One region of the Thalassotalea fusca genome, then DNA from elsewhere that is predicted to be linked to it. Evidence: predicted binding sites of a transcription regulator. Region 1 holds the regulator's gene; each other region holds the start of a gene.
The links. Region 1 encodes sigma-54, which starts transcription at its own class of promoters, with help from an activator protein. Its sites were predicted from a motif close to GTTGGCACGNNNNTNGNNT; they were not measured.

Region 1 (8,078 bases):
ATCATAAAGCTATTAATTTGCCAAATAAACTTTGTCACGATAGGTTGGCTTGCAAGAAAATCTTGCACGGGCTGATCTAATCCTGTGTAGGGTTTTAGTTCTTTTTCCCAGAAAGGGTTTGGAAGAAATCGGGCATCAAATACGTAGTCTGCATCTTTTGGGATTCCGTGTTTAAAACCGAAGGATTCAAATACGACAATCATAGTGCCAGTTTTCTTACCTAATATGCGTTCACGGATCATGTCTGCCAGCTGGTGTGGTGATAACTGGCTGGTGTTAAAATATAAATTAGCGCGACTGGCAATAGGTTCCAGTAGCTTTTTTTCCAAAGAAATAGCCTGATCTAATGCAATGTTTTTGCGGATCAATGGGTGTAATCGTCTTGTTTCGCTAAACCTACGAATAAGGTCTACATCTTCTGCGTCCAAATAAAGAATACTCAACTCAACATTATTGGGTAAGTAATCAAGGATTTCTGCGACATCGGAAGGTTCGTCAGGCAAGTTACGTACATCGATACTTACTGCAACAGTTTCATAGTCGTTAATTACTGTATGCGTTAAGGCTGGTAACAAATTAACGGGGATGTTATCAACGCAGTAATAGCCTAAATCTTCCAGAACTCTTAAGGCAACACTCTTGCCCGATCCAGAACGGCCACTAACAATAATTAACTTCATTTAAGGGGTTCCTTGGTAGGTTTGTTATACCTTAACAGAAATGTATGCACGCTACATCTATCAATGGTTGGTTTGCTGTACGAGCGAATACAGTTCATGACTGGTTTCACATTTTCTCGCTTGTTTGCAAATTCGTTTGTCGCTAAACACCTGGGCAATACTTTGCAAAGTACAAAGGTGCTGCTGGCATTGTTCTTCAGGAACAAACAAAGCGATAAAAATATCAACCGGGCGATTATCGATAGAGTCAAAGGAGACAGGTTCAGATGTTGTCACTAATACCGCAATGACTTTCTCCGTATTGGGCAAGCGTCCGTGAGGTATAGCAATGCCATTACCTATGCCGGTAGAACCCATCTTCTCACGCGTAATTAAACTATCGAGTAACTCAAAAGTTGTAGAGCCACTGATGTGTTCAGCGGCTTTCTCACTGATGGTTTCAAGTATTTTTTTCTTGCTAGTCGCTGGGACTGCACATAACGTGCAGTCCTCGGTTAATATTTCATGTAACTTCATAAGGCGTGTGAAGGATTATTACTTCTTTAGTATTGGTTTAATTTGCCTTTGTACTTAAGTACTTGGCGATCAAGTTTATCGATAAGAGAATCAATTGATGCATACATATCGCCATTTTCGGCTTTACCGTGAATTTCAGTACCATTCAAATGTAAAGTTGCTTCGGCGATTTGACTTAATTTTTCAACTGTTAATACGACATACACGTTATTGATATGCTCAAAATGTCGTTCTAGCTTGGCAAATTTCTCATTAACGCATTGGCGAAGTGAATCGGTGATTTCAACATGATGACCTGAAAGATTAATCTGCATATGCGTATTCCTTATCGTTGGGTGAGTTAAAGTAAACTTTTTCGTTGGTTTGAAGGTGGAATAGACAAGGACTCGCGGTACTTAGCTATCGTTCTTCTCGCAACATTTATTCCTTGTTCAGCGAGTAGCTCTGCCATTTTGCTGTCGCTTAGTGGCTTAGCGGGTAGTTCGGCTGCAACAAGTTTTTTGATTAATGCGCGGATAGCTGTCGATGAACATTCACCGCCATTTTCCGTGCTTACATGACTCGAGAAGAAAAACTTCAACTCAAATATGCCTCTCGGAGTATGCATGTATTTTTGTGTGGTAACACGAGATATTGTTGATTCGTGCATATCTACAGCTTCAGCAATATCATTTAAAACCATCGGACGCATCGCTTCAGGGCCATGTTCAAAAAAGCCTTGTTGGCGTTGCACGATACAATTAGACACTTTTAATAAGGTTTCGTTTCGGCTTTCTAAACTTTTAATGAACCATTTAGCTTCTTGGAGATTAGAGCGAATGAATTGGCTGTCCGTGGTCGATTTCATTGAACGAGCCATAGAAGCATACTGTTGGTTAACTGTTAATCGAGGCGCAGTATCAGGGTTTAATTCTACGACCCAGCGACCATTCTTTTTCTCAACAGATACATCCGGTACGATGTATTGATCGTCACCTTTAATTACGCTATCACCAGGGCGAGGATCCAAAGACTGGATTAATCGAATAACTTCACGTAGTTGGTCTTCTTTTAAGCGTGTTTTACGCATTAATTGACGATAGTCACGATTACCCAGTAAGTCGATGTGCTCAGACAATACCACTTTACTTTCTTTTAACCATGGCGTGGCAGGGTCGAATTGATTAAGTTGAATTAATAAACACTCAGAGATAGAGCGAGCGCCAACGCCAACGGGGTCAAACATGTTTATACGCTTGATTACTGCTTCTACTTCATCAACTTCTACGTCTTCGACACCTAAGCTCTCTAGAATATCTTCGGCGGTAACGGTTAAATAACCAGCGTCGTCGATTGCATCGATAATCGCTGTGGCGATTGCGCGATCTGTTTCAGTAAATGGCGTTAAATCCATTTGCCAACGTAAGTGATCTTGAATAGATTCTGTGGTCTCACCTTGATAAGTGTAATCATCTGAAGGGCCAACGCCGCCACTCGATACACCTGCGCTAAAGCTTTCATCCCACGTCGTATCAATATTCAACTCTTCAGGGATATCATTTTTATCCATTGCTTCGGTCGTGGTGATTTCATCAGCCGAAGGCATGGCGTCTTCAGAACCATCGGAACTAGCATTATCGGATGAGTCATTTGATTGTGCTGAAAACGCTTCTTCGAGGTTGTCAGGTTTATCTTCTTGGTTAGTTGGAGCTGATTCATCTACTTCCAGCAATGGATTGCTTTCTAGCGCTTCTTGGATTTCTTGTTGTAAATCCAATGTCGACAATTGCAACAGTTTGATTGCCTGTTGCAATTGTGGGGTCATGGTGAGTTGTTGACCTATTCGAAGTTGCAGAGTAGGGCGCATCTAAAAACTTACTTTCCTGTTATTGTTATTAAACATAATTAGCTGGATTACCTTAACTATAACGTGAATTGTTCACCGAGGTACACATCTCTTACGTGTTGATTCGCAAGAATTTGATCTGCGTCACCCTCAGCAATTAACTCACCATGACTCACAATGTAAGCACGTTCACATACATCGAGCGTCTCTCTTACATTGTGGTCCGTAATGAGAATACCTATACCGCGCATTTTTAAGTGTAGAATAATTTTCTTTATATCTCCTACGGAAATAGGGTCTACACCAGCAAATGGTTCATCTAATAGAATAAATTTAGGATCAGCGGCAAGTGCGCGTGCAATTTCAACACGACGCCTTTCACCACCAGAAAGGCTCATCCCAAGATTATCCTTTATGTGTGAAATATGAAACTCTTCAAGCAGTTGCTCAAGCTTTTCTTCACGTTCTACTTCTGTGAGCGATTTACGTGTTTGCAATATCGACATAATATTGTCGTATACACTCAGCTTTCTGAATATCGACGCTTCTTGAGGCAAATAGCCAATGCCTTGTCGCGCTCTTTCATGCATTGGAAGCAGTGTAATGTCTTCATTATTTAGCGTAATACTTCCGCTATCATTTGGTACCAGACCTACAATCATATAAAACGATGTAGTTTTACCTGCACCATTAGGGCCTAGTAGACCAACAATTTCACCTGCGTTAACAGACAATGAAACATTTTTTACTACACGTCGCCCTTTGTACGCTTTTGCGAGTGCATTCGCAACTAGTACTGATTCACTCATCTATTTTTTCTTCTTTTCTAGATGCTGCGGCTGTAAAACAGTCTCAACCTGTGCATCATCGTCACTCGATGCGTTGACCTGTTCAGTTCTGAAATTGTAGGTGATGGTATCACCCGTCATTTGTGTACCGTCTTGCTCAAGGTACGCATCGCCAGAAATGATGATTAGGCTATTAGCCGGATCATATTTGATTTCATTTGCTTGTAAATTGATGGGGGTTCCATCGGCAAGTGTTCGGCTAAATTTTGCAGGACTACCTTTAGCAATATAAATTTTTTCCTTAGCGTCAGTCGAGGTAATAACCTGTACCAAATCGGCATTGATCACAAGAGAGCCTTGTGTAATAACCACGTTTTCTATGTAGCTAAATATTTTCTTCTTTAAATCACCGTCTTGGCTTTCAGATTTTATGATAACTTCTTGATCAAAGTCACTTACTTCAGCAGATATTGCGGTAGGTGAAGTCGCGACGGTAAGGCTAAGCGCCAAACTAAGAGTTAGATTTCTTGTAAATCGTTTGTACATGTTCATTCAATGTCATTTGTGTAGTGTTTAAGTCAACAACGAGTCCTGAGCCGTATATGGTAAATCCGTTGCCGATAATCATAATTGCTTGTTCTGAACTTAGTACATTCGTACGTAAATTCAGCTCCAAGTAGCTACCGTGAATTTCTCGCACCAAACTACTGGCGTCAGTAGACATAAGTGTTACGCGGTTCTCAAGTTTCACGAGGTTATTACTATAAAGGGTGCCATCAATGGCACTGACTTTCCAAGGTGCTTCGCCACCTTTTGGATATAGCGTGTATTTGGGCTGATCAAAGTGGGTAACTTCGTAATCTGCAAAATGCTCCATACGTTTGGCGTCAATATTGTACGCAAGTTTACCTTCTTTGTTATATATATCGCTGCTCAGCGTTTCCGCGATAAAATCAGGTGCGATATCATTGTCTAGATCGGTCAATGTTGGTTGTTTAGATTGATGCCATTCAACAACGGCATATATCAATATGGCAAACACAAAGAAAGAGAATGCTGCGCCATAGAGTCGATTCATATACTTGCACCCTTTGCATGCGCAAGTGTTCCTTGAGCCAGCATCATTAAATCACAAACTTCTCTTACTGCACCAAAGCCACCGCGAATAGTTGTTGTATAGTCGGCCATCGCTTTAATAGTCGGGTGGGCATCATTAACCGCGATGCTTAAGCCAACAAAGTTCATACATTCAAAATCTGGCATGTCATCGCCTATGTAGGCGACTTGTTCTGGGGAAATGTTTAGCGATTGAATCAGTTCGACTAAGCAAGGCAATTTGTCTTCTTTGCCTTGAATAATATGCTTAACATTCAGAGCTGACATACGTGTTTGCACGATATTCGATTGTCGTCCAGTGATAACTGCAACATCAACGCCACTGGCACCAAGTGCTTTAACGCCAAATCCATCTTTGGTGTGGAATGCCTTCAGCTCTTCGCCATCATTTCCCAAATAAATACGGCCATCAGAGAATACGCCGTCGATATCACAAACAAACAATTTTATAGCTTTTGCTTTTTCGATGAATTGGTCGGCGACTGCACCGTAAAGTGTTTGCATCACAGCACCCCTGCACTAAGTAAATCATGCATGTTCATAGCACCAATGGGATGATTGGCATCATCGACAATAATAAGACCATTGATCTTTTTGTCTTCCATCACTTTAAGTGCTTGGGCTGCGAGCATTTCTGCTTTGGCAACAGTTGGTTGGCGAGTCATAACAGATGCAATCTCATCTTTATGTATATCTATTCTTTCATCAAGAATACGCCTTAAATCGCCGTCCGTAAACAGGCCAATAAGTTTTTGATTATCGTCGACTACTGCTGTCATCCCCAAACCTTTAAGTGACATTTCTACCAATGCGTCTTTTATGAGTACATTCTTGGTCACAATGGGTAAACGTTCTCCAACATGCATAATGTCGGCAAGTCTAAGCAAAAGGCGTTTTCCTAAGCTACCACCAGGGTGTGAAAGAGCAAAGTCTTCAGCGGTAAAATCGCGCGCGTTGAGTAAAGCGACTGCCATGGCATCACCCATAACTAAGGTAGCCGTCGTACTAGATGTTGGTGCGAGACCCAAAGGACAAGCTTCTTGGGAAACACCGACATTGACATGTACGTCAGAAAGTTTGGCCAACGTTGACTTATTATTGCCAGTAAGCGCAATTAGCTTTGCTCCGATGCGTTTTATCACCGGCATAATCTGTACAACTTCACCGGTTTCACCAGAATTGGATATCGCTAACACGACATCATCACTGGTGATCATACCTAAGTCACCGTGACTCGCTTCACCGGGATGAACGAAGAATGATGGTGTGCCAGTACTGGCGAGAGTCGCTGCTATTTTTCCACCAATATGTCCAGATTTCCCCATGCCAATAACGATGACTCGCCCAGAGCAACTAAACATTAATTCGCAGGCATAGTTGAAATCATCATCAATAAAGGTACGCAAGTCTGCAACAGCTTGTTGTTCAATATCGATAACTTTAAGGCCTTGGGAGATAAAATCTTTCATGAACGATTAACCTTTTAGCTGGCTGAATAACAGCAGTTGATAGGCAATAAATACCATTACTAATATGCCGCCTTTTAGGCGCGTAATACGGAAGTTTCCTGACTTACGACTAAAGCAAGCTAGGAATAGTAAAAAGGTGACGCCGAGCATATACGGTGCGTCTCGCAAAGCGGCGTTGCTGTCAATATTACCTGGCGCAATAATGCCGGGTAATGAAAGTACCGCCAAAATATTAAAGATATTGGAACCAATGATATTGCCAAGTGCGAGATCGTCTTCTTTTTTGATGATACTCATAATACTGGCAGCCAACTCAGGTAAGCTGGTGCCTATGGCAATAACTGTCAGACCTATTACTAGATCACTAATGCCAAATGCCCGCGCAATAAATACGGATGAATCAACTAAGTAAGTGGCGCTCAATGGCAGTAAAACCATTCCCGTTGCCAACCAAAAGAGTGACCAGCCAGTGCTAACGGCCTCAGGAACCTCTTGCTCTGCTTCGATAATCATCGCATCGTCTAAAGCATGGTTTTTTGCCCCATTTAATGTAATCAACAATAAGGTTGCTATGTAAGTAAAAAAACCAATCATTAGTATCCAACCTTCAGTATGGCTGAAGTATTGGTCAAAAAGCATCCAGTAGGCTAATCCTGTGATTCCTAATACTAAGGGTAACTCGCGTTTTACCGTGGCAGATGATACAAGCAAAGGTTGAAAGAGCGCAGTAATACCAAGTACGAGTGCAATATTAGTAATATTGGAACCTATGGCGTTACCAACAGCGGTGTCGACATTACCTTGAAAGGAAGCTGTCGCTGCAATCATCATTTCTGGCGCAGAAGACCCCATGGCAACAATAGTTAAACCAATGATCATGGGGGAAATACCGAAATTTCTCGCAATAGAAGAGGCACCGAAAACGAACTTGTCGGCACTCCAAACAAGTGTCACCAAGGAAATAAGTAAAATTAAAATCTGTACAAGCATCAAAAACTCCCAATTGAACCGCGAATTGTCGCTGGTTGTGACATAAAAAAAAAGAGTTATTCGTGTTTGTTATGAAAAAAACATGAATAATGCAGGTTTCTATTAGTTTTTCGCCATTATTTTTGGATAAAAGCGCATTAACTTGTACTGACTCCTTGTAAATCGACAACCCTAGCCATATTTAATTCACTCTACTTTGTCTGAAAATTAGCTTAGTTGTGGCGTAATGCCTTATAAATAATCGAGGCGAGGAGCTAATCTTTCAAGGGGGGCTTACACTTTCTTACGCATTGATACGTTTTCTTACTAATTTTCTAACAATTTATTCGGTATTTTCTAATGAAGAATTTGCGTGGCTAAGGTAGAATTCCGCCTTTAATGCATAAAGTTAACATGACGCTTGATGAAGGATCTATGTCGGATACAATAGTCGATATTCAAAACATGACGTTTAAACGCGAAGAACGCGTTATATACGACAATATCAGCCTAACCATTCCGAAAGGCAAGGTTACTGCCATCATGGGGCCAAGTGGTATCGGTAAAACAACATTGCTAAGACTGATAGGAGGGCAAATTCGCCCCGAGTCTGGGCAAATACTGTTTGATGGCCAAAATATACCTTCACTGAGTCGCAACGAGTTGTATCAAGCACGTCAACGTATGAGCATGCTATTTCAAAGTGGTGCATTAT
Region 2 (8,078 bases), on a different contig from region 1:
AGTTGTTATTTTTTGCTGATGCTAATTAGATCATATTTCAAAGAGGATTGGTATAAAGAAGGTTTAAGGCCCCTTACGTTCCGAGCTATTGAACTGGAACGTCAATCTCAATTCAATATTGACCTTAGTCGTGAGTTACAACGATACTGCTATTAGATATTGTGCTGTATTACGGAGGGAGCTTGGACAAATTTAAAGCCCTAAATATATTTAAAGAGGTTGCTCACGCTGGTAGCTTCTCAGCTGGCGCAGATATACTGGAAATGACGCCTTCAGCTGTCAGTCGTTATATTAGTCAGTTAGAAAGTCACCTAGGCGTCACTCTATTTATGCGCACAACGCGAAGTTTGAAGCTATCGGATTCCGGAGAGGTCTATCTTGAACACGCTGAAACGATTCTGGAAAAGCTTCGTAAGATGGAGTTGCTAGCGGAAGATGCTCAAACTGTGCCGTCTGGTACCTTAAAAATCAGCGCTCCAGTTTATTTTTCACGTGCTGTTCTTACCCCCATGATTGAAGACTTTTCCAAAAAATACCCCACGATAAATATGAACCTACTTGTTCTTGATCGTTTCGTAAATTTAATTGAAGAAGGTGTGGATCTGGCGATCCGAATTGGCCATTTAGGCGATTTAAATTTGGTAGCCAAACCTTTAGGGGAAACCGTTAGCAGATTGGTTGCTAGCCCTGATTACCTTAAAAGATATTCTGAAATTAACCAGCCTGAAGATTTGCTCCACCATAATTGCTTAATTGACTCGGTGATAGGCCACAATCAACAATGGCGGTTTATGGTTGATGACGAAGAAGCGCTTATTCAGGTTAAGGGTAACATTGTGATTAATGATGGCGAAATGATCGCCAATATGGCCTGTCGAGGGCTAGGAGTTGCTTATTTGCCTAGTCTTTTTGTTGATCATGCTATTGAGCGAGGTGAATTAGTCTGGTTGTTACCAGAAACAACATTTGAGCCATTCCCAATGTCTGTTGTTTACCCGCCCGACATTCATATGCGCAAAACCCTGAAGCTATTTGTTACTGAACTTCAGAAGTATATGGGCACTAAGCTTTAAGCTGTTTCTACATTCCACTCTACCTTTTCTTCTAGCTCGTTTGTTTATGATCAGTTCGAGGATATTTTTTTGATTCATGCAAATTTGGAACAACTGATTTCTACTTAGTTGCATTTATCTCTCCTGCCTATCTCAATAGGATAACTCTACGTGTTTAACGCGGCGCTTAACCTCAAAAGCATCGCAAGATAGAGAAACCAAGGGGAACATATATGACTTTTACATTGCCTGTGCGTCCTGGTGATAAGCCATTGACTGACAACGTAATTCCACACACTCAATATGATCAAAATTCATCGCCAGAAATAGTCGCCAAGTTAGCTGACTGGCTATTTTCTTTGGAGCACATCGAATGTAAACACAGCATGATTTCAGTGGCTGGCACGCCTGGCGCTTACATCAAACAAGATGTTGGACCGATTAATCAGGCAGCGGTAATGGTGGATAGAGAATTTACTCATATTCATCCAGAACCAAATCCAGGAAGCCAGCATCTGGTGCTTACGCCTGAAGATGCCAAAGAAGTCATTGATAAAGGGTGGGGAGAAGAGCATCCACTACTGGCTAGAGGTCAAATTCGTACTCATACCATCATGGTGTACGCACCACGTAATGAGGAAGACCTGAAAACAATTAAAACCATAACTAAACGCGCTTATGACTATGCCTTAAGCAAGCTTCAGTAATCGTTTGTGTAATAGCTTTGAGACTTAAGCATGAACGATATTAAATCAATTTCTCATAAGGAGAACGACAATGAAAATCAATCATAAAGCCAGTTGGCTAAAACAATGTGTGCAATATTGCTTAGCTGGTGCCGTTGCACTGTCTAGTGTTGTTGTTAGCGCTGAACCATTAGATATTGAATCAAAATCTCTTGATACGCTATATCAGGATGCATTGAAAGAAGGTGGAAAACTAGTTGTTTGGGCGGGTGGCGACAAGCCCGATCAGCAATACCATATTGAAAGTCTGTTTAAAAAACGCTTTCCAAAAATGGACATAGAGATATTGGTAGATCTCAGCAAATATCATAACGCCAAAGTTGACTATGCACTGGCAACAGGCGGTAAGTTACCAGATATCATTCAACTGCAAACCTTACATGATTTCGATTACTGGAAAGAGCAAGGTGTATTATTGCCATATAAACCACGTGATTGGGATAAGGTTTATCCGGTATTTAGAGATCCTGATGGTACGTGGACTGGAGTATACGGAATTACATTTACCAACCTCTACAATGCATCAATGGTTTCTGGTAAAGATGTACCGCGTGACGCGCTGGATTATTTAGACCCCAAATTTAAAGGAAAAATCGTCTTAACTTACCCACATGATGACGATGCTGTTCTATATCAGTTTGAGCGACTGATCGCACAATACGGTTGGGACTATATCCATAAATTGATTGAACAAGACCCTGTCTGGGTCCGTGGTACCGCTATGCCTTATGTGGCCGTTGCTGCAGCGAAATACCCGGTTAGTTTTACCACATTCTGGCCGTTTGTTGATCGCTGGGGTATGCCAGATGTCAAAGTTGCTTTTCCGGAAAATGACTCCTTTTTAACGTGGGTGCAAAATGCGGCAATTTTAAAAGGCGCTGAAAACCCAGCGGCGGCTAAGCTTTATATGAGTTGGATATTGTCGAAGGAGTTCCAAGAGGACTGGCTACAATTTCCTGTGCGTGTAGATGTAGAAGCTGATGGTGGTAAAAAAACTTTGTTCCATCACAATACGGATCCGGAAGATTTTCGTAAATTTATGCGCGATAGAGCACGTGTAGAACGATTGAGAGCTCAGTTTGAACAGCTAATTGGTCCGGCTGCTGGGCCATCACCTTTAGATATGGACTACAACAAAATTCCATAACTAATACACATCAATCAAAGCGGCGTCTATATGGCGCTGCTTTTTCATCAATGTAATTCGGGGGGGATTGATCTTTCACCTAGGCAACCAACACATTACAGAAGCCAAAGCGGCCATACTTTTATCATCTACCAATAGTATTCCATTCTCGATGTGTCAGCTTTATTTACACAATCAATTTTTTTTAAGAATATCTTAATTTAACTGTTTGCTAATAATGTTTATTTTTGTACTGGCATGTATTTTGCTTTTTCGCGACGGCAATTTATGCCTCAACATCATTCATTTAAGGAAGTAGTATAAATGAAAACACAATTAGTAAATTTGATTCTTCTTATTTCAGTATTTTTCACTCAACAGGCCTTTGGTGGTCTTATTAGTACAAGTGTAAACAATAATGGTATTATCCATAATACAGTAACCGATACCTCAACAAATTTAGAGTGGTTGGGATGGAATGTAACTGCAAACTTGTCAGTCAATGACGTAACAGCGTTAACCCAAGAGCATGCAACTTTAGATGGGTGGCGTTATGCGACGGTATTTGAAGTTGAAAGCATGGTTAACGATTTCTTTGGTCTAACAATTCCTGCTGACAATGAAGTGAGTCATCAAACATATCACCAAGTTGCTTTCGATGCTAAGTGGGACGCTTGGGTCAACTTATTTCAATTAAATGACCTGAAAGATAGAGTTGTTTACAACATGGGGGCGTTTATCGGTCATGAAGGTGGTGCTGGTCAACACGTAGTTTTCTTTGAAAACTGGGTTAATGGTGTAAAAGCAGATGAATACTACACTACAAGTTCTTTTGCAAAAGATGTAAGTAGAAGTACTCTTGGACATGCATTAGTAAAAGAAGTGACCAACAATGTGGTAGACATTCCCGAGCCAAACACTCTGGCATTATTCAGTTTGATTGTTTTAGCGTTTGTTGCAAGAGCTCGTTCTCAGCAATCTTAATGTTAGATCATTTTATTTAAACCTTGTAACACATTTTGTGTAATCGCCAGTTTTAAATCACATCTTTCAATCGGTCTTCGAACTCGATCATAAATCGATTCAAGGCCGATTTCCAATTTCTTATTGGCACTGTCTATTTTTTAGATTCCTGCTCAATCACTAAGTAAACAACTCATTTAGCTGAATCATCATGCAGGAACAGCTGGCGTTTCTTAATCGCCTTGCGGATAACCGAGTTCAACGAATCAATGTAATTCATGGTAGAAATTGTTTTTCTGATATCCTTTGAGTAATTAGAGAGTGTGCTGAAATTTTGCTAGTCGTTTCGCTGTGAACAAGATTTAAGAGTGCAAATGTATGTTGTTTCGATGATACACTTCTTGTTGCAACAGCAAGGTAAGGTTTATGAGCGGGTTAGATAAGCCTTTAACCAGCATAAAATACATCGGAAATAAAAGGGATCGGTGACATATGCGACTCATTCGTATTTGTAGTCGGCCTTTTGTTCTTCAAAAATGAATAACTAATAAAAATAACTAAGACACCCATAGTTTAATGCCTCATTACTTGAGGGATTTTTGTATTTATCAGTAACAATTCTCGCAATAGAGTAACCAATATATAACTACTCGAACTATATAACTAAAGCACGTGATAAAGCCGATTCTCTTCTAGAATAGGGTCTTTTACTTTCCATTGCTTATGATATACAAGGTAAATAATCCTGATTAAAAAACAATTTTTGAACAGTTTTTTTCAAAAAGCTTTCCTATTACATGCGCTCTTGTAATAGAAAATACGTTGATACATAATGTAGCAATGTGTATATGAATTACTATATGGTCAGTTGAGACAACTTTTCGTTAGGTGTTTCAATAAATATGCCTTGGAAACTAATAACCTGTTTATTTTTCATGGTTTCACGGTGCACAAATTAGTGTTTAATCACTCGGCTTTTTATGATTAATTCGGTGGAAAATATGGTTGATTACATCAGCATAAATAAAGAATCATGGAATAAAAGAACCAAGGTACATATTGAGTCAAAATTCTACGATGTTGAAGCGTTCAAAAACGGTAAGTCATCTCTTAATTTGATAGAGCTTGAGCAGGTGGGGAGCGTTACCGGTAAAAAGCTTTTGCATTTGCAATGTCACTTTGGACAAGACACCCTATCTTGGGCTCGAATGGGGGCCATTGTAACTGGCGTCGACTTATCAACAGAAGCCATTGCTCAGGCAACTAAATTGTCAGAAGAGTTGTGTTTAAGTGCTACATTCGTTGCTTCGGATATCTATCAGTTTGGCGAAAATAATGTAGAAAAGTTTGACATAGTTTTCACTTCATATGGCGTACTTTGTTGGTTACCTGATTTGTCGCAATGGGCTAAGCTCATTGCTGATTCACTAGAAATTGGCGGTGAATTTCATATGGTCGAGTTTCACCCTTTTAATGATCTGCTCAGCGGGTACTCCTACTTACCTAGCAGCGAGCCAGATATAGAAAGCGAAGGTACCTACACTGAGAATTGTGATGGAACAGAATCGACCGTCATAACTTGGCCTCACTCATTAAGCGAGGTTATTAATGCTCTTATTACTGCGGGCCTTACCATAGAGTACTTTAATGAGTTTGCTTATAGCCCTTATAAATGCTTCGATGGCCTTGAATATGTTGATGGTAAAGGATATCAACTGTTAAATAAAGGCGCACAAGTTCCACTTCTGTATGCACTAAAGGCCAGTAAAAAAAGTTAAATATTAAGTTTTTTACTGGCCAATCGTGTGATGCAGTAAACGGAATTTTGAGGTAAAAATGATTTTAGAAAGCTATTTGATGTTTGTTATTGCAAGTATCATTTTGTGTGTTGTTCCCGGGCCCGATATGGCTTTCTTATTGGCACGTAGCGTCGCTCAAGGAAAAAAAGCTGGTTATATCGCCGCATTGGGGATAAATGTCGGTGCTTACGTGCACTTGATCGCTGCCATTATTGGTATCTCTACTATTTTAGCTACATCTGCTTTGGCATTCTCAATTCTAAAATGGCTTGGCGCCGCTTATTTAATATACTTAGGTATTCAGGCACTACGTAATAAAGGGGCATTTAGTCTTGACGAGGCAAGTCCTACGTCGGTTAAAAGTAGAGAGATATTTTGGCAAGGATTTTTAAGTGATGCGCTAAACCCAAAGGTTGCCTTATTCTATCTGGCTTTCTTACCACAATTCGTTCCGCCCCAAGGACTTAATCCTACTATTCAATTATTAATTCTAGGTGTTACCGCGAATGTGATCGGCCTGCTCGTGAATGTTGTTTTAGTTAATTCATCAACTGCGTTAACTAAAAAGCTTCGCAGTGGCAATGTATTTACAAAATGGCTGAACAAGGCGATGGGAACTGTATTTGTCGTTCTCGGATTGAAGCTGGCAAACGAAAAGGTCTGATAAAATAGCCATTCGTGGCATGATAGTACACTAAGCTACTTGATATTCTAATTGGTTAGCGTTGGTTAATAGTCGCTTGGCTTTAGGTGTTGATGTTAATGACAAGCACTTACTTAACTTCAAACATGCTTTACTCATGAGTGTTGGCTACACAGATGCTGCAAATGAAGTTGCTGCATTACTTGAGCAAAAGTATGAGCAGGATACGCCTTATAACCCATTACCAGTACAAGCAAGTAGAACGTGGTCACCAATATTAGATCACATCTAATCGACTAAAAGTCTGTTAAAAACAAGTAAAAGCGGTGGTTTTTATAGCCACTGCTTTTACTTGTTTTTAAATTGCTAATGTTGATGATTGTATAAATTCTTTGCAATCGGCCGGTTATTCCAAAAACTCACCAACTAAATCAGCGATATAATCTTGTTCGGGCATCGTGTCGCCACCGTTGCCAAGCGTGATCAGAAATGCATTTTTCTCTTTGTTTATTGCGTACATGGTCCTAAATCCATCATTACCGCCAGTGTGGCCATAAATATCGAGTAAAGGATTAAAGTAAATAACACCATAACCATAGCCATCAAACAGCTCAGCGTGCCTAGAAAGCATGAGGTTCAACGTTTCTGGCTGCAATATCTGCTCATTCAATAACGCCTGTACAAAAGTCACTATATCTTGCATTGAACTTATTTGGCTGGCGGTGCCAGTTGCGAAGAAATTTACACCAAAAATATGTTCTGTTGATGCCATATTCAAAGCCGACTCAAAACCTAAAGGAGTATCTTCGTTATATAAGTAACTGTCTTGCATTCCGAGTTCGCTAAAAACATTTACGTCCAAATACGCTGCAAACGATTCGCCTGAAATTCTTGCGACGATCTCTGCTAAAAGCACATAACCTGTGTTGCTATAGTCCGCTTGCGTGCCTGGGGAAAATTCCAACGATGGATTGGTTACAAAATAATGGACAATGTTGGCGTTGGTTATCCCATTAGGGAGTATTTTGGCTGCCTGAAAATCATTGGCAAAATCAGGAATACCCGATTGATGGCTAAGCAAGTGATGTATGGTGATGCCACGCCAAGAAGGGTTTAGTTCAGGCATATAATCTAAAACAGAGTCTTCTAAATTGATAAGTCCTTGTTCATAAGCCTTTAACACAGCGATAGCGGTAAAGGTTTTACTCACTGAAGCTAGGCGAAACCCTGTGTTTTCGGTTATCACCTTACCTTCACGGGCTAAGCCTTTCATGCCTTGGTATAACAAAGTACCGTTTTGCCACACTGCGATTATCATGCCGGGCTCATCATCGGCTATATTGGCGGCGAGCAAGGTATCGAGGGTTTCTGTCAGTGTTGCTTTGGGACCTGTTTTTACTGTGCTGTCTTTTTTCTCGCTACCACAAGCGCTTGTGAATAACACTAGCAACAGCAAACATATGCGCAATAGCAATGTGTAGTTCATATACCAATATCCTTTCTTGTTTAAATTCGAGTGATCGTATGAAAGTTTACCGTGTGCTAAAGAGAACAAAAGAGGACATTGGTGAATCTAAGTTGATAAAGGATAAACCGTAGAATAAACATATATGAATAGGGTTTATTTGCATGAAAAATAAAAGAAAAAACTGTTGCCCTACTACTGATAAAATGATGAAGTGTATACACAAATCAAACAAGGTTGTTTGATATTTGAGCGATAATAATTACGTCATGAGAAATGAAACG
Region 3 (8,078 bases), on a different contig from region 1:
TCCCCCAATGAATCATAGATAGTCACTGAGGTTGAGTGGTTAAAAGTCAAGGGATCTGTTGGATCAAAACCTACAGGTGCACCAGTAATATACGAATCACCCGCCGGTAAGTTCATGCGTATATCAACTTCAGCTGACTTTTGCGGCGCGCCAGAAGACGTAGGTATCTGAATTGGACTCGCCGTACTTAAACTTACCGAAGCAGAAGAACCATCTGGGTTTACCGGGAAGCCAAGCAAATGGCCGCCTTGAGAGTTCACCACGAAGTTATCAGCGTTTAGTTTAAACTGACCAGCTCGAGTATATGAGGTTTCTAAACTATCTAATTCAGGTACCGTTGCAAAAAAACCATTACCCGTAATCGCTAAATCAAGTGCGTTGTTGGTAAATTGAATACTACCTTGTGAAAACTGTTGTGCTACATCTGAAGTGAGTACACCATCACCCACTTTAGTCTTACCTGATGCTAATAATGAAGATGCGTAAACATCGACAAATTCAGCACGCGACTCTTTAAAACCCGTGGTATTTACGTTAGCAATGTTGTTTGACGTAACGTCCAAATCTTTTTGGGCTGCGGTTAATCCGCTCAGTGCGATATTAAAAGCCATAAATCACCTCTTTCTCAATTTTGTTTACAACGAAAACGACGTTAACCTTCAGACACTTCAACTACGTCTGTTAATTTCATCGTACTACCGCCGTTTAAGTTCAATAAAATACTACCGCCTGCTCCTGCTAGCGTTACACTGTCTACTTTGCGATAAGTCATCGCTTGCAATTCTGATGCCTGACCGTCGACAAGACCAGCAATTCGGAATCGGTATGCACCAGCTGGAGCCATATCACCGTTAGTCATTTCACCGTTCCAGGTAAATATAGACTCACCCGATGCTACGTCACCAACCGGTACCGTTTGAATAATCTCGCCAGCAGCGTTTTCTACATAAATATTAACGTTGCTTGCTGGTTTATCACTGACCAGCTTACCTTTCACTGATTCGCTTTCGTCACGGCCAAACACGTTATCGTCTACCAAAACGCTACGCCCTACCAACGAGGATGCTTGTAACGCTTGGCTTGATGACATAGACGCAGCAAACTCAGTAAAAGAATCATTTAACTGAGATACACCATCAGTGGTAGAAAATGCAGTCATTTGCGAAATCATCTCGTTATTCTCAACCGGTTTAGTTGGATCTTGATACGACAACTCTTTTGTTAACAAGGCAAAGAAATCTTCTTGCGTTAACATGCCATCATCTTTTTGTGCGGTTTTGTATTCTTCTTGTTGCCAACGCAACGATTCGAGTGGACTACCGCCTGAAACTGAAGAAGTCATAGTTGCTCCCGGTTAAATGTTATCGTTGACCCAACATAAGTGTTTTATTCAGCATATTTTTCGCTGACTCTGCCAGTTGCACGTTAGTTTGATATGAGCGTGAGGCCGAGATCATGTTAGTCATTTCTTCTACTACGTTAACATTGGGCTTATAGATATAGCCGTCTTTGTCTGCCATAGGATGTCCTGGCGAATATTCCACGTTGAGTGGTTTGTCGCTTTCAACAATGCCCAGTACTTCAACACCTACAGCGCCTTCTTGACCCGCGGCAGCTTTTTGCATCTCAGCGGCAAACACTGGATGACGCGCTCGGTAAGTTTGGTCAATACTGCTGCTGACACTATCTGCGTTTGCGATGTTACTTGCGGTGGTGTTCAAGCGGACAGATTGTGCGCTCATTCCCGTGCCAGATATGTCAAATACGTTAAATAAGCTCATTACCCTTGACCTCCAGATATCGCTTTTTTCAAGCCTTTGATTTTACCGTTCATAAATTGAAGACTTGCTTGATAATACATTGAGTTTTCTAGATACAAGTTTCGTTCCATTTGTGCATCTACGGTATTGCCATCACCTGTATCAGGTTGATCTGGCACACGAAATTGTACGCTACTTGTAAATTCGGTACGTACGTCAAAGTGTTTTTCATGGGTTTTTCTCATACCTGTTTGCTGCTTGCTAGCAGCCTGTTCAAGTGCTTTTTGAAAATCCATGCCTTTTGCCTTATAACCCGGCGTGTCGGCATTTGCGATGTTACTCGCAATAACTTCAGCATTTTCAGCTCTCACTTTTAAACTGGCGGGATGAATACCAAACGCCTTATCAAAACTAATGGCCATAAACCGTACCTCCTAACTAATGCTTTTGAGATACAATTTTTATGCCATTATGAAGGTTGAGTGGTTATTTGGAAGAAAGGATTGCACTCGCCTAACAAATGTTAGTAGCACCGTTATTGGCGCCTGAAACACATTTTATGTACTAGTTTAGTAATGTTAACTAGTCTGCTAAGCGCTTATATGCTGTTGTTTTTAGAGAGGTGACGAGCAACAAATTAGTAACTGTTGCTCGTTATAATATTGACGTTATTTTTTTTGATATACAATGCCTGGATTACAACGAATCATATCAAAACTTTGGTTGAGTCCTGACAGTGATTCCGATGCGCCAAGGAACAAATATCCACCATTATTTAATACGCCATGAATTTGTGACAATATTTTGGCTTTGATTTCAGGTGAGAAATAAATAAGCACATTACGACAAAAAACGATATCAAATCGTCCCATTAGCGAATAACTGTTCAGCAAGTTTAAGTGGCGAAAACTGACCATTTTTTTAATCGGTTCTTTCACCTTATACATGCCGTTATCACCAGGTTCGAAAAAAGCACGTTTACGCTCCGCAGACAACCCGCGAGATAAAGCAAGGCTATCATAGTGTGCGTATTTGCAATGTTCTAACATTGTATCTGAAATATCGGTACCGATGATTTGCGCACCACCTGGAAACGCTCCCGGCGTCCGTTGCAAATATTCGCTAATGGTCATAGCAATAGAGTAAGGTTCTTGGCCTGACGAACTGGCAGCTGACCAAATTTTAAGTGGCGTACGTTGCCCTTTAAAATCGGGTAGCAATCTACTTTTGAGTAAGTCGTAGGGATACTCATCACGAAACCACAATGTTTCGTTAGTTGTCATAGCATCAATCACTGCGGCACGTAATTGCCGCTCTACAGGGCTCAATGTTCGTGCAACTAATTCTCCTAATGACCCAACGTCAAATTTAGACATCAACGGCGCAAGACGGCTTTTGACTAAGTATTGTTTATTTTCACCTAGCACAATGCCGCATTGCTGTTCTAAAAATTCACGAAACTGATGATAACACTTATCATCGAGTTGTCTGGCTGACACTATACAATTCCTGCCTTAAATATCTAATTCTTATAAACGCTATTCATTTACTTCATCATTTTTGAGCCATTTTTTCACAGCAGTGGCTAGCTCATCAGGATGAAATTTAGGAATAAAGTCCTCTGCACCCACCTTCTCAACCATAGCATTGTTAAATACTCCGCTAAGTGATGTATGCAAAATTACTGGCATTGAACGCATGCGCTCGTCTGCTTTAATCTCAGCAGTTAATGTATAACCGTCCATTTCTGGCATTTCAATATCAGAAATAAGCAATGCCACTTTTTCATCTAATCGATTGGGGCATTCTTCAGAAATAGCACGTAATTGATCTAGCGCATCTTGACCATTTTTTGCTAACAACATATTTAAGCCTAGCGGTTCCAAAGCACGTTTTACCTGATTACGCGCAACAGTAGAATCATCAGCGATCATGATGACACGATCACCAAGACTCTCGCCCACAGTTACATCTGCGATGTCTTCACTAAGCTCAGTAGAAACTGGGGATATTTCGTTCAAGATTTTTTCAACATCTAAAATAGAGACCATTTCGTTGTCTATTTCAGTCACTGCCGTTAAATAACTTGATTTACCCGCACCTTCGGGTGGTGGCATAATATCTTGCCAGCTTAACGTAGTAATACGTTCCACACCTGCAACAAGAAAGCCCTGCACACTGCGGTTATATTCGGCAATGATAATGAATGAGCTATCTGTATTTTGAATTTCTGGCCCGCCCGTCGCTTTGCTTAAGTCGATAACAGAAATTGTTTGGCCACGAATATGCGCGACCCCTTTGATATAAGGATCTTGGTGGGGAAACGACGTTAAAGGTGGGCATTGTAAGACTTCTCTTACTTTAAATACGTTAATGCCAAAACGTTGGCGTCCAACAAGCTTAAACAGTAGTAATTCAAGTCTATTTTGACCAACCAGCTGAGTACGCTGGTTGACTGAATCTAGTATTCCGGCCATACAAACCTCTTGAAAATCGTCCAATAACGGCTAAATGCAATTAAAGGCACAATTCTTGATTGTACACATATATGTATATTTAAGTGCCCTATTTTTGACACTTAAGTATAAATACACGAGCTTATAGTAAGCATAGTCGACTATTTCGATTTCCCTAGTAATAGATTACAAAATTTATGAGTAAATTAAAGGTTTTAATCACAAACTATCTTGTTCTGGTTTCGGCATTACAAATTGCTGCGGCCCAATCGTTTGATAAAGACTATATTGAGCAATTGGCAGCTGATGTTGTAAAGCAGCAATACAGTGATAAACCAGACGAGCAATTAACCGTTACGGCAAACGAAATAGATCCAAGAATTATTATTAGGCCTTGCCAGCAAGCATTAGTCGCAAATATACCTGAAAATTCTGGCGGTAGAAACGTAAATGTGAAAATTTCTTGTTTTGATTCAACGCCATGGCATATGTTTATTCCGGTAAAAGTCACTCATACCGTGCCCGTTTTGGTTGCAGCTAGACCGATTAGCAAAGGCACGACGCTTGATCACTCAAATGTAGAAGTAATTCAGAAAGACATTTATAAGCTTCGTCGAAGCAGTATAGATGACGCAGAACTAGTCATTGGCGCACGCGCTAAAAGAAGCCTGTCTAAGGGCACACCAATTTCAATGAAGAGTATATGCATGGTATGCCGAGGGGATAAAGTGACTATAGTGGCAAAAGGTGAAACCTTTGCGATTAAGACAACAGGAGTTGCATTGCGAGATGGTAGCATTGGTGATCAAATCACGATAGAGAATGAACGTTCCGGCCGCAAAGTAGTTGGTCAAGTTGCAGCTATAAATAAAGTGATAATTAATTTATAATTTAGTTAATGATATCAGCAAAAATGCCGATAAATAGATAGAAATGTAATATCGCTACGCAAAGGTTTTTTTATGTCTATAAATATCAACAACTTGCAAAACAACAACCCGATTAAGCAAAAGGTTGAACAGCAAAATCAGGTAAAACAGCAAGCGGCACAATCTCAAGCTAGCGCGACTCAAGCTAAAACGGCTAGTCGAGATTCTGTATCTTTAACGCCGCAAGCTCAACAGTTGAGCGAGTTGCAAAAAAAAGCAGCAAACGCACCGGAAACCAATCAGAAAAAAGTTGAACAACTTAAAAAGGCGATTGCATCTGGTGAATATAAAATTAACCCCGAGAAATTGGCAGCAAGTATCGCTAATTTTGAGTTTAGCTTAGATTAAGGTCAGATCATGGCAGACGGTTTCAATCCACACGACAAACTCCAGCAACAGTGTAAGCAATTGGAGCAACTAGAAAGTTTATTGAATACCGAAAGAGCCATTTTGGAATCGCGAGATCCTGATAAACTCATCAGTGTTGCTGAAGAAAAAAATTCGTTACTTGTCGCTATTCAAACCATAGATACTGAGTTAGGCCAAAGCCTGCAATTTAAAGAAGAAAAATCGCAGGGACTACACGACGAAATACTACAGAAAACTGAAGATTTACTTTTAAAATGTAAAGATATCAACCAAGTGAATGGGCAAATTATTGAGCATTCTCAACTAGCCGTTGAGCGTATGAAATCGTCGTTATTACAAAGCCACAATAAATCTAGCGTAACCTACGATGCTAAAGGCAAGGCCAGCGGTGGACAATCAAGTGTTGGTATAAAAGCGTAGCAAACCAACATTTTTCTATTCTTATTTTCAAAAGTGTAATTTTTGCTGAGCGCGCAGCAGTCGCCCTTCGGCAGGCACAGCATATTACGAGATAAAGATTACCCTTCGATACGTCGTTCCTCCTACTCAGGGCGAACGTTTTGATAACTTTGTTCGTGCTTTCTATTCGGGCGTACGGACAGATATTTTAACGGCCTCCTTGAATTCAACAATATTGGCGCCAAATAAAGTTATGAACTGATGAGCCAGTTCATCGGAGTCGTGTCCATATTTTTTCAGGGAGTAGAATCATGAATTACCTTGTTTTAGTTTCCTTACTCATATTGCTGTTAGCTTCATTGCCAGCCTATATCATATACACTAACGAAAACTCGACAAACAGCACCCTATTCTGGCGATTATATTTTTCAGATTCATTACCAAGAGTTTTTCTCACAACCATTGGCTTTCCCGTTATCGGCTTAATAAGTGTATTCAACATCGCCAAGAGAGCTAAGAGAAATCAAGATATCACGTACGCCAACTGGATTTCAGCGGGGTTAACGTTAAGTTGGACTTTATTATTAATATTTATATTGATGAACTAAACCGTTTATTTCGATAGAGAAAATAGCTACGAAGATTTGCCAACGATAAAGTATTTGAAAGGATAATTTGTGCGACTCAGCCAATAACTGAGTCGCTTAAACATTTAGTAATACTCTACGCGTTTGATTTCTCTGTCTCTTGTTGATGCGATATAAATATCGTAAACATCTTTAAAGTCCAGATGTAATTCAGTGGTATACGTATCACCTACCGGGTAACTTTTAACTACTTTAGCGCCACGAATAACCCCTTGAATTGAGGTACGCAGAGTAGCGTTATTAACCACGAGATTTGACATTGAGGTTGAGCCATTTATTTGCTGACCATATACCTGTTCAGCTAATTCAGCGTAGGCAGCAATTTTTGATGCACTGATAGCCATTAGCATGCGCTGAGTTTCGTTTTCTGATTTTTGTAAGCTAATCGGCGCTTGGCCAATGGCTTTTAAAATTGGAAACGTTTCGGGTTTTACCGTTTGCCATTGCACGTGTTTATCATACATTGTGCTGCAGCCCGTTAATCCAACGACTGCTGTAAACATCGCTGAAACCACCAACGGCTTGATAGATTTATTCATAGTGACACCTACTGTTGGATCTCTACAGCACGCAATTCATTCACTAACATTTCGCTATCACGAATGATCATGCCATCTTTCATATGAACGTTTTCATCTTTGTCGACTTGTTCACCAATTACCCAGTGTGGAATAAACGATTGTGCCGTAGCAACAACAACGCGTGATTGCATGCCAATCATGCGGGCGTTAACCATAATGCCACCTTCTTGTTCCATCATGGTACCAGTAACTACATAGTCAATAATCTGGCGCTCAGGTAGCTCTTTCCAATCGCGGCTAAATACATAGTCGCCTTCTTTAGTCACACGGATGTGGCCCGTTGTTTTAAAATCGACAACAATCAAACCATGACGTTGGAGTTCATGAACAAAGTTCTCAGAGAGTTGATTGCCCAACCAGTTGGTAGATTCTAAATCTTTCAAATCAACGAACGAAGCAACCGCCACAGGGGTTTTAGGTGTAACAAAAGAACTGCTTTCAAGCATCTGATATGCAAGCCCTTTAACTACATCATTTATTGCATGTCGAGGTAAATTAAAGCTGTCAATTTCACCTTTGTCTTGATGAGCAATACGATAAAAATCGTCACCGCCTGATTTTGAACTCTTAAAGCCCGTCACACTACTACATGACACCAAAGCTGGTACAAGTATACATATAAGCCATTTTTTCATTGAGCTCCCCTCAACATCTCTCACGATTTAAGCGCACTATAGTTTCGCTCAAATCATTTTGTTTACTCACATCTGTGAAATTCAAAGCATATTTCACGCCAACTTTAGCGATAAGAATCTATTCAATTTACGAGTACATTTACCTTTGTAGATACGATTAGGCACAAATAATGCTTATATCAACAATACATCGCCCTACGGTTAGTTTAGCCAATGTGTTGACACCCTACAGGCATAATATATTAGGTACAGTAAAACACTCGGATACACTTATGCGCTTTGCTTTATTATTTATCGGCTTA
Region 4 (8,078 bases), on a different contig from region 1:
TGTTTGAATCTTTTTGGAGTCACAATATGAAAATTTTAGAGACTGATCGTCTTGTTCTTCGTGTTCTTAGCCCGGCTGACGCGGATATGATTATTACATTGTTGAATCAGCCTGACTTTATTCAAAACATCGGAGATAAAGGTGTTCGCGATTTTGAAAGTGCATGCGAATACATTGAAACTGGGCCCATAGCGATGCAACAAGCACTTGGGTTTAGCCTGTATTGTTGCCAGTTGAAATCTAGCGGTGAACCCATTGGTATGTCAGGGCTAATAAAAAGAGAGGGGGTCGAATACCCTGAAGTCGGTTATTCTTTTCTAAGCCAGTATCAGAGAAAAGGGTATGGTAAAGAGAGCGTTGCCGCAGTGATTGAATATGCACGTAGTCAGTTGGCATTAAAATGTTTAAATGCGATTTGCAATCCGAGCAATTCGGCATCAATTGCATTGCTCGAAGGCCAACAATTTAAAAAGAAAGGCTTAGTATCGGTGCCTAATATTGACCAAGAGGTGGTGTTGTTTGAACGTTTTTTGAACTGAAACGTGGTTTTTTAGTACATAGATCAAACAAATGACAAAAATATGATAAATAGTTTAAGTTTTTACTTGCCTTTTTGCCTAATAACCCCAAGTCTTATTATGAGTAACAGGAAAAAAGGAAAAGATATGAAAATAAATGTTTCTGGTCATCATGTAGAAGTTACTAGTTCAATAAGAGAACACCTTGATGAAAAGTTTTCAAAAATCGCAAAACACTTTCCAACATTAATCTCATTAGAAATCATAATTTCGAAGGAGCACGGCAAACATCAGGTAGAAATTACTACCAACTACGAAGGGGCACGCGTTGCTGCATCAGGTAATGATGAAGTTATGTATCCAGCAATTGCAAATGCTGCTAAAAAATTAGATGCAGCGCTAAAACATCGAAAAGGTCAATTAAAAGCGAATAAGCACGATAAGCCAGTGTCAGTAACGCCTGAAATTGCGCATGAAAAAGTACAAGAACTTAATCTTGCTTAATACCAATAATTAATTAGTCACAAACAGGAGCATATTAGCTCCTGTTTTTATATCGGAAACCATAAGTGTTGTGCTATTGTCGAATGGCAATTGAACCAACAGCTACATTACGTAATTCATAACTGATGATACAAATTTCAAATACCGTAACACTTGATGAGAGTGAAATTGAGATCTCTGCGATACGCTCACAAGGTGCAGGTGGTCAAAATGTTAACAAAGTCGCAAGCGCGATTCATTTACGTTTTAATATCCATCAAAGTAGCCTGCCTGATTTTTATAAAACACGTTTGCTCGCACTAAAAGACAAACGTATTACCAAGGACGGCGAGATTGTTATAAAGGCTCAGCAATTTCGTACACAAGAAAAGAATAAGCAAGATGCTATAGAGCGATTAGTTGAGATGATCAAAGAGGTGGCAAAAGTACAGAAAGTCAGACGAGAAACTAAACCTACTAAAGCCTCAAAAATACGCCGTTTAGACAGTAAACAAAAGCGTAGTGATACTAAAGTTATGCGCCAAAAAGTCCGCTTATAGTCGCAACGACATAACTTTTACCATAGAGTAACCGTTGATCGCTAAAGACGTTTATCAACAAATTCGTCGATAATTACCGCTTGAAAATACTACAAAATATGTAGTACTCTTCGCTACATATTTTGTAGCTTAAGGAAGCGTTATGCCATCAATTCCACTCCCCGGACAACCCGTAAGAGGCTCTAAAACAGGTAAACCTATCATGGCGTTACTAGATTTACTAGGTCGCACATGGGCGTTAGGGATCATATGGCATCTATCGAAGGGGAACGCCAGTTTCCGTCAACTTCAGGATTATTGCGAAGCAATTTCACCAACACTTTTAAATACAAGACTAAAAGAACTCAAGGCAACAGCGTTAATTACTAATGAAGGTAATGGTTATCAACTAACTGAACTTGGCCAAAGCTTATTTGCGTTAATCGAGCCAATGGGAAAGTGGTCGCTTTACTGGCAGCAGAGCATAGAATCTGATTCCACATCGGCAAATAGCTAAGGAAGTTACGATGAAGCAAGACTTAACATTTGCCCATTTGTCGATCGACAGAGCGTCTGATAAACGTACCTGTAATGATTGGTATAAGAGCCAATCTCGTGATGAATCAAGGCTCCTAATTCCATTCTATCAAGGCAAAGCACTGTTTATTGACAATGGCCTGCTAAAAATAAAAGGCGATGAGCCTTGGTTGCTTGAACAGCGACTGACAGCTTCAGATGAGCTAGCTGAAAATCAAATTTTCCTAGGAAACGACACTGGAACGGCTGTGCCAGTGTTTATGATTGAATTGTCAGAAGATGCATTCCTGTCACTCAATTGTAAGTATCAAGAAAGTATTGAGCTGGTTGGTACCAGACAGTGCATTCCTTATTTGTCTAAAGAAGAGGTGTCACTCATTGGTTATGCCGCTGCGCTTAATCATTGGCATCAAAGTGCAAGATTTTGTGGTTATTGCGGTGAGACAACACGCCTGATTGAATCAGGCCATGCTAAGCAATGTAGTAATGTGGATTGTAATAAGCTGCATTTTCCTCGCAAAGACCCTGTGGTAATCGCGCTGGTAGAGCATACGGATAGCAAAGGTGTAAAACGTTGCTTACTGGCGGGACATAAACATCTGCCATCCTGTGTAATATCAACGCTTGCAGGCTTTGTTGAACATGGTGAATCCGTCGAACAAGCGGTCGTAAGAGAAGTGTATGAAGAAACTCAGATTGCAATCGACAATGTACAGTATCTAAATTCACAGCCTTGGCCATTTCCAAATTCGTTGATGCTTGGCTTTATTGCACAAGCGCAAACACAAGAAATTGTCATAGATGAACAGGAGCTTTCCTCGGCAGACTGGTTTACCGCTGATGAAGTTAAGTTAATGAAAGATTGGCACGGAGAGATGGACAGTGAATGTGATGGCTGGAAGATTCCTCGCAAAGAATCCATTGCTAGATATTTAATTGAATATTGGTTGGCGTCGGTTCAGAGCAACGCGTAATGCTGAATCGCCACAACAGACCTTAGTTCAACACTGAATTGTGCTGAACTAAGGAGGTAGCATTCGGCAGTTTATTTACAAAGTTTTTTAATGCGAAGCGACATAGTTAACGTTGCTAATCCAAGCAAGTACCACAAGGTACCGCCACCACCACCGCTACTATTATCTGGCGTTTCGCCACCACCGGCATTGATAGCTGTATTTTTTACGGGTGAAAGTGAATCAGCCGTATTTACCGCATCATCAATAATGATAACATCGTATATGTTGACAAAGTTCGTTGCTCCAGGTTTTTCACCAGAACTACATTGCGTTGAACTGTAGTTTGGCATTGGTATCGAACCACAGAGCGGTAACTTATCGATTGCTTCAATAACGTCCATGCCTTCAATAACTTCGCCAAATACGGTAAAGCCACCATTTGATGTATCCAACTCAGTATTGTTGGTGGTATTGACAAACCATTGGCTAGTCGCGCTATGTGGTAAGTTACTTAGCTTAGCCATAGCAATTGTGCCTTTAACATTTGAGTAAACAGGCTCATTGGCTACAGACGCATATGTTTCGATGTTCTTAATGTTTTCACCATCAAAATAATGTCCTCCACCTTGTACAACAAAGTTAGGGACAACGCGATGCACAATGGTTTCATCATAGCGATCATTTGTGACGTACTTTAAAAAGTTTTCGACGGTCTTTGGCGTTGTTTGATCGTGCAAATTCACCTGAAAGTTACCGTGTGATGTTTGAAATTCCACGATAGTCGCAAAGCTAACAGTTGGAACAAAAAGTGATAATGTGAGTAATTTTTTTAGATTCATCTTCATTTTTGTATTTTTAAATATTTATGGACAGCATGCTAAAGTTGCTTGATGTTAATGGCAAGTAATCATTTGTAATCGGGGGTTAATATTTTTTGACAGTCCCGTCAGAAAAGACCTGTAGAGATAAAAATAGTAAAAAATTCAGCTATTTTTTATGCAAATTTCTTGACAGTAGGCGGCAACAATATAGAATCAGACTCTAGCTAGAAAGTAAGACCTATTTTTATCTATTCGTTTGAGTCTGTAGTTTTGCTCGTCCTGATTAATAAGTAATAGTAACACTTCCTGCAACACCGCCGTATGGCATTATTACTCATTAAAAAATTAAAGGATATCTCCATGTCTGATACAACTACAGGCACTGTTAAGTGGTTTAACGAATCAAAAGGTTTTGGTTTTATTGAACAAGAATCTGGTCCAGATGTATTTGCTCACTTTAGCGCAATCTCTGGTGACGGTTTCAAAACTTTGAACGAAGGTCAAAAAGTTCAGTTCACTGTAACTGAAGGTAAAAAAGGCCCACAAGCTGAGAACATCGTTGCATTATAATTTGCATCGAAAGTAATTTTGAAAAGATGAGTTTGACTCATCTTTTTTTTTGCCTCTTATTTTCCTATTAATTTTCCCATTAGTCTTCTTCTTAAATTGTTTTAGTCAAATTCGCCACTTATTGGCCATAATTCCTCAAAAATAACCGTGTCATCGTTTTGTGAAATCCATTCGTTTTCAGTATTCCATTGAAAAACAATGAGTTGCATTGTTGGCATCAGATTTGATACGTGTAAAGCGTTCATGAGTTGTTAGTGATAGTAGAAAATTTAATTTGCGTGCTAACAATAGAAAATATGCTTAATGCGAATAAAGGAATTTAGATATGAAATCATTAATTGCCTCTGCCATCTTATTAGCGTCAGGTTCAGTTGCAGCACACGACACGTCATTTTCGTCCGATTCATGTGATGTAGACCTTAATGCTGGCCTTACCATTAATAAGCACGAAGTCGCGTTTACTAAGAACAGCAAGGAGCTGTATAGAATCGTGGACAATAAACACCTGTTAGTGAATGGCGAAACAATTAATCTATCTTCGAGCCAGCAGGATATGGTGGCGAAGTTTTCGCAAGAAGTTAGAGCAGTTGTACCTGAAGTCAAAGGAATTGCGCTTGAAGCGTTGGATTTAGCTTCTGAAGGGGTAACGTTAGCATTCAATGAGCTATTAGGTGAAGGCAATGATGTTGGAACAGAGTTATCTGAACATTTAGCTGCGATTAAATTTGATATCGATAGGGAATTGGATCTTGAAAAAGAGATTTCTATCGACGAACACGGCAATTTTGGCGATGGCACATTTGGTGAGGAGTTTGAACAGCGCATTGAAGAAGCGGTTGAGTCTACTATTAAAAACTCTATGGGAACGTTGTTAATTGCTGTTGGACAAGAAATGCTGTTTTCAGGCGGAGATCCAGATGCGTTTGAAGCTCGTATGGAAACGTTTGGTGAACAAATAGAGCAACAAATGGAAGAGCGTGGCCGTGTGATCGAAGCAAAAGCCGATGCCTTATGCCACTCTGTTATAGCGATTGATGCTTTAGAGGAACAAATGAAATTGGAAATTGATGCATTAGCTGAGTTTGACGTAGTGACTGCAAATAAAAGCCACGACAAAAACAGCATTTAATGCAATCAATGGATGTAAAAGCTCAACCATTGCGAGGTTACTCGGTAAAGCTTAACGATAATCTCGCAATTTTTTTATCAAATCCAAGGTCAGTTACAGCAGAGTTATTGGCTGATTTTGTGTAGCAATCTCTTGTGTTTTCCCTGAACGAATACAATAGGTTTTTAGGCGCCAACTAGGCGCCTTTTTTTTATCTTAGTTTTTTGGAAAACAGCTAACATTTGGCTATTTCTCTACCCACAAGAGGTTGGAGATAGTTACGTTGAAGAAACTTCTGAGCTAGTAGGCTGTGGATAGGTAAGCACTTTTGTATCTACTTTGCCTATATACCCGCCAAAATCGATGGTGACGAACCAATGACAATCATATGGCACAGTAAAGTAAACAGGAGACTGAAGTGTAAGTCCGCCCATCCCCTTGTGCACTGAGTCTTTGGTAAACTCGTTAAATTCCTTTTGGGTCATTAAATGGACATTAGCAGCGTTGCCGACTAAAGTTACTTCAACTTTTTGGCCTTTGGTTAAATGACCCAAATCATAATGTGTAAACTTCATTTTTGGCTAATACTGATTTTTCGTGAGCGTAAATTCTATATTTATTGGGCTCAGCGCCTGTTTTTATCGAGATATTGATAACATTAATTCGGCTTGAAATCAAAGAACCGGTGATACTAGTATCAAACTACTACCCAACTAGCGTACAATATGCCGAGTTTTATTCGTTATTTATATTATGCACGCTGTCCATCAACTCTACTTTTATCGAAAATCACTCGCAACCAAAGCGTTTAATGCGCGAGGCAAGGGAGTCAATCGGTGTGAGTATTGTCGAGTAGCATTGCAAAATTGTGTGTGTGCTTTTACACCTCAAACATCATCGAATCATGCTGTATTACTACTTATGCATGATATAGAAGTTTTAAAACCAAGTAATACGGGCAAACTGATTGCCGACGTCATTCCTAATACTTATGCACATCTTTGGCAGCGAAACGAATATCCGCAGACTTTAGTCGATATTATTGAGCGGCCTGATTACCAGCCTGTTTTGGTGTTTCCTAGCAATTATACCATCGCCGAGCAGCCGTTAATTGATAGCAGTAGTTACGATTTTAAAAACAAAAAGTTTTTATTTATATACATCGACGGTAGTTGGCGTGAGGCAAAAAAGATATATCGAAAAAGCCCATATTTACACAACATTCCAGTATTATCGATAGATCCGCAAGTATTTTTAGCCGATGACTATCAATCCAAATATCACATTAGAAAAGCTAGTAAGAGCAACCAACTGGCGACGGCTGAGGTTGCTGCACTCGCGCTGGCGCTTGCTGGTGAGGACAGCAATGCGCAATTGCTTTCTGCATGGTTTGAAGCGTATAGCTACCAATACCAGCGCTCTGTGTGCCAACCAAATAAAGGCGATCCATTAGCATGGCAAAGATATGAGCAACTGGTATCATCGCTAGGGGTTAGTTACCGCTCGGACATCAACAACGAGTAATTGCTGTGGCACAAAGTTTTGAGGTATTCCCATACATTAGCTACCCGTGCTAAACGTTTACTTTCAGGGTGAGTTACCAGCCAAAAACTACGTAGTATTTCTACATCCGCTTGGCACAAGGCTACTAAGTCATCATCTTTATCTGCTAGAAAACAGGGCAGTACACCCACGCCTAGACCACTTTTTATCGCAGCATACTGACTGATAACACTCGTGCTTCTAAATACGGTTTGTGTAGTGATCGCTAACTCTTTTTCATAGGAAAGTTGATCGGTAAAAATTAGGTTTTCAACATAGCTAACCCAAGGCATACCTTCTAGCTCTGTTTTTGAACGAGCCGTTGCAAACTGTTCATAGCGCTGCCTATTGCCGTAAACTTTCAGCTTATAATCGCATAACTTGGTGATTATCACTGAAGTACTCTTTGGGCGTTCAACAGCTATGGCGATATCTGCTTCATTACGACTGATTTTTACGAAACGAGAAAAATTAAGTAAATCAATTTGGATATGTGGAAATTGTTCTCGAAAGCTCAGTAGGTTAGGCGCAACAAAAAAGTTGCCAAATGCTTCAGTGACACCAATGCGTACGATGCCCGATTGACCAAGAGCGCTTTGCTGTATACCTTCAACCGCTAACTTTGCATCTTGCTCCATTTTTCTGGCGGAGTTAAGTAGGTGAACGCCATCGGTGGTAAGTTTATGGCCTTCTAATGTTCGATCAAATAGTTTAGCTGATAGCGACTCCTCGAGTTTATGCAAGCGTCTTGAGACGGTAGAACTGTCCATATTCAATTGCTTGGCCGCATCAGTTAGCTTTTCTGTGCGGGCAACTTCTAAAAACACGCGAACGTCATCCCAATTCATGATTTGGTTCCTTAAAATTCTGGCTGTTGCAATTATGCAATATATTTTGCGTTTTTGCATGTTGTGTTGGCAGTCATAAAAGCATACCGTGTAGCAAATGTGACGATTTCGCGGTGAAGATACATGCGCGATAAATCAGTCAATCTATCAGGAGCT

Region 2: the regulator sigma-54 is predicted to act here: its motif matches at 3,177-3,195, upstream of ACSLUK_RS14690 (PEP-CTERM sorting domain-containing protein).
Region 3: the regulator sigma-54 is predicted to act here: its motif matches at 4,280-4,298, upstream of flgA (flagellar basal body P-ring formation chaperone FlgA).
Region 4: the regulator sigma-54 is predicted to act here: its motif matches at 4,635-4,653, upstream of ACSLUK_RS19535 (DUF2884 family protein).

What each region holds. Positions count from the first base shown of each region.
Region 1 is NZ_JBQRUN010000016.1:22,637-30,714, reverse strand. It holds gene rapZ (RNase adapter RapZ) at 1-680, opposite strand, end outside; gene ptsN (PTS IIA-like nitrogen regulatory protein PtsN) at 741-1,196, opposite strand; gene hpf (ribosome hibernation promoting factor) at 1,223-1,510, opposite strand; gene ACSLUK_RS16215 (RNA polymerase factor sigma-54) at 1,537-3,042, opposite strand; gene lptB (LPS export ABC transporter ATP-binding protein) at 3,099-3,830, opposite strand; gene lptA (lipopolysaccharide transport periplasmic protein LptA) at 3,831-4,319, opposite strand; gene lptC (LPS export ABC transporter periplasmic protein LptC) at 4,321-4,887, opposite strand; gene kdsC (3-deoxy-manno-octulosonate-8-phosphatase KdsC) at 4,884-5,429, opposite strand; gene ACSLUK_RS16190 (KpsF/GutQ family sugar-phosphate isomerase) at 5,429-6,394, opposite strand; gene ACSLUK_RS16185 (calcium/sodium antiporter) at 6,401-7,384, opposite strand; gene mlaF (phospholipid ABC transporter ATP-binding protein MlaF) at 7,799-8,078, shown strand, end outside.
Region 2 is NZ_JBQRUN010000013.1:72-8,149, forward strand. It holds gene ACSLUK_RS14675 (LysR family transcriptional regulator) at 183-1,073, shown strand; gene ACSLUK_RS14680 (luciferase domain-containing protein) at 1,286-1,759, shown strand; gene ACSLUK_RS14685 (ABC transporter substrate-binding protein) at 1,830-2,945, shown strand; gene ACSLUK_RS14690 (PEP-CTERM sorting domain-containing protein) at 3,249-3,908, shown strand; partial or broken gene ACSLUK_RS14695 (transposase) at 3,961-4,224, opposite strand; gene ACSLUK_RS14700 (class I SAM-dependent methyltransferase) at 4,889-5,665, shown strand; gene ACSLUK_RS14705 (LysE family translocator) at 5,724-6,350, shown strand; gene ACSLUK_RS14710 (hypothetical protein) at 6,412-6,621, shown strand; gene ACSLUK_RS14715 (serine hydrolase domain-containing protein) at 6,736-7,815, opposite strand; gene ACSLUK_RS14720 (7TM diverse intracellular signaling domain-containing protein) at 8,064-8,078, shown strand, end outside.
Region 3 is NZ_JBQRUN010000001.1:406,030-414,107, reverse strand. It holds gene flgE (flagellar hook protein FlgE) at 1-611, opposite strand, end outside; gene ACSLUK_RS01800 (flagellar hook assembly protein FlgD) at 653-1,342, opposite strand; gene flgC (flagellar basal body rod protein FlgC) at 1,362-1,781, opposite strand; gene flgB (flagellar basal body rod protein FlgB) at 1,781-2,182, opposite strand; gene ACSLUK_RS01785 (CheR family methyltransferase) at 2,429-3,259, opposite strand; gene ACSLUK_RS01780 (chemotaxis protein) at 3,299-4,237, opposite strand; gene flgA (flagellar basal body P-ring formation chaperone FlgA) at 4,414-5,106, shown strand; gene flgM (flagellar biosynthesis anti-sigma factor FlgM) at 5,179-5,493, shown strand; gene ACSLUK_RS01765 (flagellar protein FlgN) at 5,503-5,934, shown strand; gene ACSLUK_RS01760 (hypothetical protein) at 6,225-6,521, shown strand; gene ACSLUK_RS01755 (LPP20 family lipoprotein) at 6,626-7,099, opposite strand; gene ACSLUK_RS01750 (FlgO family outer membrane protein) at 7,108-7,776, opposite strand; gene ACSLUK_RS01745 (flagella assembly protein FlgT) at 8,049-8,078, shown strand, end outside.
Region 4 is NZ_JBQRUN010000031.1:9,114-17,191, forward strand. It holds gene ACSLUK_RS19500 (GNAT family N-acetyltransferase) at 27-539, shown strand; gene hpf (ribosome hibernation-promoting factor, HPF/YfiA family) at 666-1,022, shown strand; gene arfB (alternative ribosome rescue aminoacyl-tRNA hydrolase ArfB) at 1,148-1,561, shown strand; gene ACSLUK_RS19515 (winged helix-turn-helix transcriptional regulator) at 1,704-2,057, shown strand; gene nudC (NAD(+) diphosphatase) at 2,068-3,051, shown strand; gene ACSLUK_RS19525 (peptidylprolyl isomerase) at 3,123-3,872, opposite strand; gene ACSLUK_RS19530 (cold-shock protein) at 4,215-4,424, shown strand; gene ACSLUK_RS19535 (DUF2884 family protein) at 4,750-5,553, shown strand; gene ACSLUK_RS19540 (DUF1883 domain-containing protein) at 5,811-6,107, opposite strand; gene ACSLUK_RS19545 (tRNA-uridine aminocarboxypropyltransferase) at 6,286-7,056, shown strand; gene ACSLUK_RS19550 (LysR family transcriptional regulator) at 7,029-7,922, opposite strand.